2 regions of the Kosakonia sp. SMBL-WEM22 genome follow, and region 1 is predicted to be linked to the other one. Evidence: predicted binding sites of a transcription regulator. Region 1 holds the regulator's gene; the other holds the start of a gene.
The links. The regulator LexA, encoded in region 1, represses DNA repair genes until DNA is damaged. The targets are predictions, from matches to a motif close to TNCTGTATGTACATACAGNA.
Positions count from the first base shown of each region.

Region 2: a site for LexA is predicted at 2,157-2,176, ahead of uvrB (excinuclease ABC subunit UvrB). Genes of this name have one in related genera too.

Region 1 covers NZ_CP051488.1:4,695,182-4,699,045, forward strand. The annotation lists gene zur (zinc uptake transcriptional repressor Zur) at 1-200, shown strand, start outside; gene HF650_RS22685 (CsbD family protein) at 467-676, opposite strand; gene dinF (MATE family efflux transporter DinF) at 810-2,144, opposite strand; gene lexA (transcriptional repressor LexA) at 2,225-2,839, opposite strand; gene HF650_RS22700 (diacylglycerol kinase) at 2,948-3,316, opposite strand; gene plsB (glycerol-3-phosphate 1-O-acyltransferase PlsB) at 3,449-3,864, shown strand, end outside.
Region 2 covers NZ_CP051488.1:1,575,679-1,579,542, reverse strand. The annotation lists gene uvrB (excinuclease ABC subunit UvrB) at 64-2,085, opposite strand; gene HF650_RS07555 (ATP-binding cassette domain-containing protein) at 2,843-3,565, shown strand; gene bioD (dethiobiotin synthase) at 3,507-3,864, opposite strand, start outside.

The DNA of each region.
Region 1 (3,864 bases):
GTGGCGCGGTTAAAGAGGAGCAGGCGGAAGGGGCAGAAGATATTATGCACGCGCTGGCGGCGAAGATGGGCTTTGCCCTGCGCCACAACGTAATTGAAGCGCACGGCTTATGCGCAGCCTGCGTGGAAGTGGAAGCCTGCCGTCATCACGATCATTGCCAGCACGATCACAGCCTGCAGGTGAAGAAAAAACCACGTTAAAATTTCTGTTTCTGTTTCTCTTTTACAAGGTAGAAGGCAATCCCAAAAGATTTCGCGTTTTAGCAAGGCGGCAAATGAGTGAATCATAGGGAGCATACTTAAGTATGTGACTTATGTGAGCGAGTGCAGCCAACGCGAATAAAAGGTGAAATATGAAGGGATTGCAGATAAAACGTGGAAGATAAGGGGTGGTTAGGGAGGTACATCCTTGTACCTATGGGCAGGGTAGCCTGTGAGGGTTAATACACTTGAGGGGGAAGTGTAGGCTACCAGCGGTATTCGTTACGCGTTTCCCAATCCGTAACTTCCTTCTCCGCTTCGTCTTTCGCGTAACCGTAACGCTCCTGGATCTTACCTACCAGCTGGTCACGTTTACCTTCGATAACGGTCATATCGTCATCGGTCAACTTGCCCCATTTCTCTTTAACAGTACCTTTAAACTGTTTCCAGTTACCGCCGACTTCGTCTTTGTTCATAATTGACTCCTTATCGTTCGGTTAAAATGACGTTCTTGCGTGCTGAACGTATTAATCATTGTAGATAAGGATTCGGCGTTCGGTTTTTTATTCGGAATCTTTAACCATTCACTCCTGGCGAAACCGCAGATCGTTATGCACCCTCAGCATTAGCGAACCAGCTGCCGTTGCGCCAGTGATGCCGCCAGATGAGCGCCAGTGTGATACCGCGTAGCGCGAGGAACACCGTAAGAGAGAGCCATAAACCGTGATTGCCAAGCAACGGCACCGTCAGCAGGGTCAGGCCAAAACCGGCAGCGGCAACCGCCATACTGTTACGCATTTCAGCCGCGCGCGTTGCGCCCACAAACATGCCGTCGAGCAAATAGCACCACACTCCCACCAGTGGCAGTACCACCTGCCAGATAAGATAGTGTCCGGCCACCGCCTGCAGTTCAGGAATGGAGGTCAACAGCGCAATAATCATGCTGCCCGCCAGCGCGTAGACAAGAGCAAACGCGAGCGCCACAAACCCTGCCTGACGACAGGCCGCACGCCAGACATGCAGCAGTTGGCTGCCATCGCGCGCGCCGTAAGCCTGCCCGGAGTGGGCCTCAACGGCATAGGCAAAGCCATCCAGCGCATAGGCGGTAAAGGTGAGAAACATCATCAGCACCGCGTTGGCAGCGACCGTTTCGCTGCCAACGCGCGCGCCCAACACGGTGATGGAGCCGAAACAGAGTTGCAGCAGCAGCGAGCGCAGCATGATATCGCGGTTGAGAGCCAACAAACGGCGAACGCCGCCGCGCCATGCGGATGTTAGCATTGAGAGCGAGATAGCCTGCCGGCGTAAGACCTGCCACACCATCAGCAAGCCGATAAAGAAGGTGACGTACTCCGCGATAACCGTGGCGAGTGCGGCGCCCTGCACATTCATATGCAGCCCCATCACCAGCCAGAGGTCGAGGAGGATGTTGAAGAGGTTACCCACCACCAATAATATCACCGGGGCGCGGGCATACTGGACGCCGAGCAGCCAGCCAAGCAGCACCATATTACCCAGCGAGGCTGGTGCACTAAGCCAGCGGATCTCAAGAAAGCGGCGCGCCTGCGCCAGCACCGCCTCGCTGCCGCCGGTAATGTGCAGCGCCAGGTCGATTAGCGGCGAGCGTAACAACGCGATGGCAGCACCCGCGCCGAGCGCCAGCAGCAGAGGCTGCACAAGCGCACGCGTCAGCGCTGAGGGATTTTTCGCACCGAATGCCTGGGCGGTCAGCCCGGTGGTGCTCATACGCAGAAACAGCAGCAGCATAAAGAGGAAGCTGGTTGCCGTTGCACCAATCGCCACGCCGCCGAGGTAGACGGGGCTATCCAGATGACCGATTACTGCCGTATCGACTAAGCCCAGCAGTGGAACGGTAATATTGGATAAAATCATCGGCAGCGCAAGCCGCCACAGAGCTTTGTCGGATGCGGTTAACAGCGCCATAGCGTGAACATCATTACATTAAAGAGGAGAAGCGTGGCGCTGCGGCGCGCAACGTGGCGCCACAGCAAAGAAAAGAGGCTTTACAGCCATTCACCGTTACGGATCACGCCGACCGCCAGCCCTTCAATGGTGAAGTTCTGTTTGCGCAAATCGACCACGATCGGCGAGAAGTCGCTGTTTTCTGCCAGCAGTTCAACGGTGTTGCCATGTTTTTTCAGGCGTTTCACCGTCACTTCATCTTCGATACGGGCAACGATAACCTGACCGTTACGCGCATCCTGCGTTTTATGTACCGCCAGCAGGTCGCCATCCATGATACCGATATCTTTCATCGACATCCCGCTAACGCGCAGCAGGAAGTCAGCATGGGGTTTAAAGAGATTTGGATCGACCTGATAGTGGCTTTCGATATGCTGCTGCGCCAGCAGCGGCTCACCCGCAGCGACGCGACCAATCAGCGGTAGACCGGCATCGTTTTCCTCTTCCAGCAGCAGGCGAAGACCGCGCGATGCGCCAGATACGATTTCGATCACCCCTTTGCGCGCCAGCGCTTTAAGGTGTTCTTCGGCTGCATTTGGGGAACGGAACCCCAATTGCTGTGCGATTTCCGCACGCGTCGGTGGCATACCGGTTTGGGTGATGCGATCGCGAATCAGATCGAACACCTCTTGCTGCCTGGCCGTTAATGCTTTCATCCCGCCCCCTGGGTGTATATACAGTTATGCTGTGAGTATATACAGTCAACGGCGATTTTGAAACCACATTTAAGCAAAAAACCAGAGCGTTATCGAATTATGGAAACGCTATCGAAAATGTGACCAAAGAAGCGAGATCCAGGTAAAGAGCGCCAGTAAAATTGTCATCAGCACCGCTGCCGAGCCCATATCCTTTGCCCGGCCGGAAAGCTCATGGAATTCAGGGCCGATACGGTCCACAACCGCTTCGATAGCGCTATTGAGGATTTCGACAATCATCACCAGCGTGACCGAGCCAATAAGCAGGACGCGAGTAATGACATCTATATCCAAAAATGCAGCAATAATAATAGCCACAACAACAGCTACGCCCTCCTGGCGAAAAGCAGCTTCATTGATCCAGGCTGCGCGTACACCTTTCCACGAATATCCTGCGGCTTTAATGATCCGGATAAAACCGGTGGTATTATTGGCCATGAAAAGAACCTTTTTAACTATTAAGCGTCAATGAGTAGTGGTACACGCAGCGGTACCACAGAAATTATGCGTGCTTTCTGATATTCTTGCGGCGCAATGGCACTATTAATAACCAGAGGCTTTACACCCTTTATGTCCGGCTGGCCACGAATTTACTACAAATTACTGAACTTACCATTAAGCGTGCTGGTAAAAAGTAAATCGATCCCCGCAGAACCTGCACAGGAACTGGGGCTCGACACATCACGACCTATTATGTATGTGCTGCCTTATAACTCAAAGGCAGACTTAATGACCTTGCGCGAGCAGTGCCTGGCGCATGAATTACCCGATCCCCTCGAACCACTGGAGATCGATGGCGCGCTGCTGCCACGCTATGTGTTCATTCACGGCGGCCCGCGCGTATTTACCTATTACACGCCGAAAGAAGAGTCGATAAAACTGTTCCATGACTACCTGGATTTACACCGTAGCCATCCCGATCTGGATGTGCAGATGGTGCCGGTATCAGTGATGTTCGGTCGCTCGCCAGGGCGTGAAAAGGGTGA
Region 2 (3,864 bases), 1.9 Mb from region 1:
GTTGCATCACACTCTCCTCCACGAAAACTGAGGAGAGTGTGACAGGGCTATGTTAAGTCAACATTAAGAGGCGACAATAAACAGCTCGCGCAGTTGATGGAGCTGATCGCGCACCTTCGCCGCCTCTTCAAACTCCAGATTCTGCGCATGCTGCATCATCTGCCCTTCCAGCTCATGAATTTTCTGTTGCAGCGCTTTTGGCGTCAGGCCCAGCTCAGGCGCATCCGCCTGTACTGGCGAGCGGGACTTGCCGCGCCCTTTGGCTTTGGTTTTCGCCAGCCCTTCGCCAAGGGCCAGAATATCCACCACTTTCTTGTTAAGCCCCTGCGGCGTAATGCCGTGCTCTTCGTTGTAGCTCTGCTGCTTCTCGCGGCGACGCTCCGTTTCGCCAATCGCTTTCGCCATCGACGGCGTGATCTTATCCCCGTAAAGGATCGCCTTGCCGTTGACGTTACGCGCCGCACGACCAATGGTCTGGATAAGCGAACGTTCGGAGCGCAGGAAGCCCTCTTTATCCGCATCGAGAATGGCAACCAGCGACACTTCAGGCATATCCAGCCCCTCACGCAGCAAGTTGATGCCGACCAGCACATCGAACTCGCCAAGGCGCAGGTCGCGGATAATCTCCATACGCTCGACGGTGTCGATATCGGAGTGCAGATAGCGTACCTTCGCGCCGTGCTCGACCAGATATTCGGTCAAATCTTCCGCCATCCGTTTGGTCAGCGTTGTCACCAGCACGCGCTCGTTGATCTCGACGCGCTTGCGGATCTCGGAGAGCAGATCGTCGACCTGGGTCGCAACCGGACGCACTTCGATAATCGGATCCAGCAGACCGGTCGGGCGCACGACCTGATCGATCACCTCTTCGCCCGACTTCTCCAGCTCATAGTTACCCGGCGTCGCGGAGACGTAGATGGTCTGCGGAGCCAGCGCTTCAAACTCTTCAAACTTCATCGGGCGGTTATCGAGCGCTGACGGCAGGCGGAAACCATACTCCACCAGCGTCTCTTTACGCGCCCGGTCGCCGCGATACATGCCGCCGATTTGCGGAATGGTGACGTGAGATTCATCAATCACCAGCAGCCCGTCGGCGGGCAGATAGTCAAACAGCGTCGGCGGCGCTTCGCCCGGCCCGCGCCCGGAGAGGTAGCGCGAATAGTTCTCAATGCCGGAGCAGTAGCCCAGCTCGTTCATCATCTCCAGATCGAACTGGGTGCGCTGGGTAATACGCTGCTCTTCCAGCAGCTTATTGTTCTCCAGCAGAAACTTCCGCCGCTCTGCCAGCTCGACTTTGATCTCTTCCATCGCCTGCACGATGCGCTCGCGTGGCGTCACGTAGTGCGTTTTCGGGTAGATGGTAAAACGCTGGATCACCGATTCAATATGGCCGGTCAGCGGATCGAAGAGCGAAAGGCGCTCAACCTCTTCGTCGAACAGCTCAACGCGCAGTGCCAGATCGTCCGACTCCGCCGGGAAGATGTCGATCACTTCGCCGCGCACGCGGAAGGTGCCGCGCTGGAACGCCTGGTCGTTACGGGTGTACTGCAACTCCGCCAGACGGCGCAGGATCGCGCGCTGATCGATGATCATGCCATTGGTAAGGTGCAGCATCATCTTCAGGTAGAGGTCAGGATCGCCCAGACCGTAAATCGCGGAGACCGAGGCGACTACCACCACATCACGTCGCTCCAGCAGCGCTTTGGTGGCGGAGAGACGCATCTGCTCAATATGTTCGTTAACCGACGCATCCTTCTCGATAAAAGTGTCCGAGCTCGGCACATAGGCTTCCGGCTGATAGTAGTCGTAGTAGGAGACGAAATACTCTACCGCGTTATCCGGGAAGAACTCTTTCATCTCGCCGTAGAGCTGCGCCGCCAGGGTCTTGTTAGGTGCCAGCACCATCGTCGGGCGTTGCAGATCGGCAATCACATTCGCCACGGTGAACGTCTTCCCTGAACCGGTTACCCCGAGCAACGTCTGGTGCGCGAGCCCGTCTTCCAGCCCTTCCTTGAGGCGACGGATTGCTTCAGGCTGATCGCCGGAGGGGCGAAAAGCGGAATTCAGTTTGAACGGTTTACTCATGAATGGCACCTGATGAGGAGTGGGGCAGGTAAGACAGTTTACTCACCATGCGCATTTTTGCCAACCGAATATACTGGATGAAAAAACAGTAGCAGGTAAAGCGATCTCATCTACCGCAGCGCAAAACATTGCTTTGTGGCTGCGATTAGGCGATCGATAAGCGATTAAACCGTGTATTAAAGGTTATCCCCAGAACTTTTGCCCTTTTAACATTTGTCAAGGTGATGTTTGACGCTTTTATGGCAGTCGGTGACACTTTTCTTACACCCATTGCTTTTATTTAATCCTTTGATTAAAAAAGAAAATATTAAAAAGACGGGTTTCGCACCAATTCATGCGCAAGCCGCGCCGCCTCTCGCTTGCCGCACGTTTTCTAACTCTAATGCACAAGGTTATCCACAGGAATAGTGGATAACTGCCGCCAGCCCATGTACCCCGCCTCTCGCCAAACTCCTGCTAGGCGCTGAAAACGGTGCGGGAAAATTTTTTTATCGACTCTTTTTGACAATTATCGGCTAACGATGCGCAAGATCCGCATGGGATCCCTCTCACAATTTCACCACATCTTGCACCACCAGCCGCTGCGGTAAGCACTGGCAAAGTGCAGAATTTTTACCTGGGTTTGCGCGCCATCACGTTTTTTTCGCATGCTTTCTCAGTCGTCTCCGAAAAAAAACCTCTTTTTGCGTTCTGGCAAGCCTTTTGCAGTTAACCACAGTGAAAAGCAGTCATACCTGACGGAAACAAGGAGCGGATCATGTTGAGCTTACATGCGGTGAACCACTATTACGGCGACCACCATACGTTATGGGATATCGATCTGGAGTTAGCCCCGGGTCTCTGCACTTCGCTGATCGGGCTGCCAGGTATGGGAAAAACCACGCTGGTGAACTGCATAACTGGCAACCTGCCAGTGGAGAGCGGCAGCATGATCTGGCAGGATGCGGGCGCGCCACCGCGCGATCTGCTGACACTCCAGGCCGAGCACCGCAGCGCGGTTGGGATTGGCTATGTGCCGCAAGACAGGCGCATCTTCTCGCAGCTCACCGTGGAGGAGAACCTGCATGTCGCAATGCGCGCCGCCGGTGATCCAGGCCAGAGCCTGAGCCGCGAGATCTTTGATCTCTTTCCAGAGCTGTATGGGCTGCGCCAGCAGCGCGGCGCGATGTTGTCAGAGGATAACCAGCAGCAATTGTCGATGGCGCGGGCGCTGGTGACGCGCCCGCGGTTGTTGATCCTTGATGAACCGACGCGCGGGCTCGGTCAGGCATTTATCCATAAACTGGGGAACTTGATCGTGCGGCTCAATCAGGAGTTTGGTATGTCGATCTTACTGGCGGAGCAGCAGCTGTCGCTGATCCGCCGGGTGGCGGATCGTTTCTGCCTGCTGCACCGCGGGCGACGCGTCGCCGGGGGGGATATCAGGCAGTTAGATGATCCCCTGCTGGCGCACTGGCTGTCGCCGGAGTCAGTACGCTGAGATCGAGATAGTGGCCGGTTACGGCGGTTTCCGGCGCATCCGCCAGCCACGGGATCTCGCCGATCAGCGGCGCAGGCAGCAGGCGTTGCAGCGTCGCCATATACTCCTGGTGGCGTTTACCCGGCTTGACCACGTCATTGGCGATCCAGCCTGCCAGCCTCAAACCCGCCTGCTGTACCGCCTGGGCAGTTAACATTGCATGGTTAATGCAGCCAAGCTTGACGCCAACGACCAGAATCACCGGCAGGCGCTCTGCGGTAGCCCAGTCGGCAAAGGTCAGCGTCGGCGAGAGCGGCGTA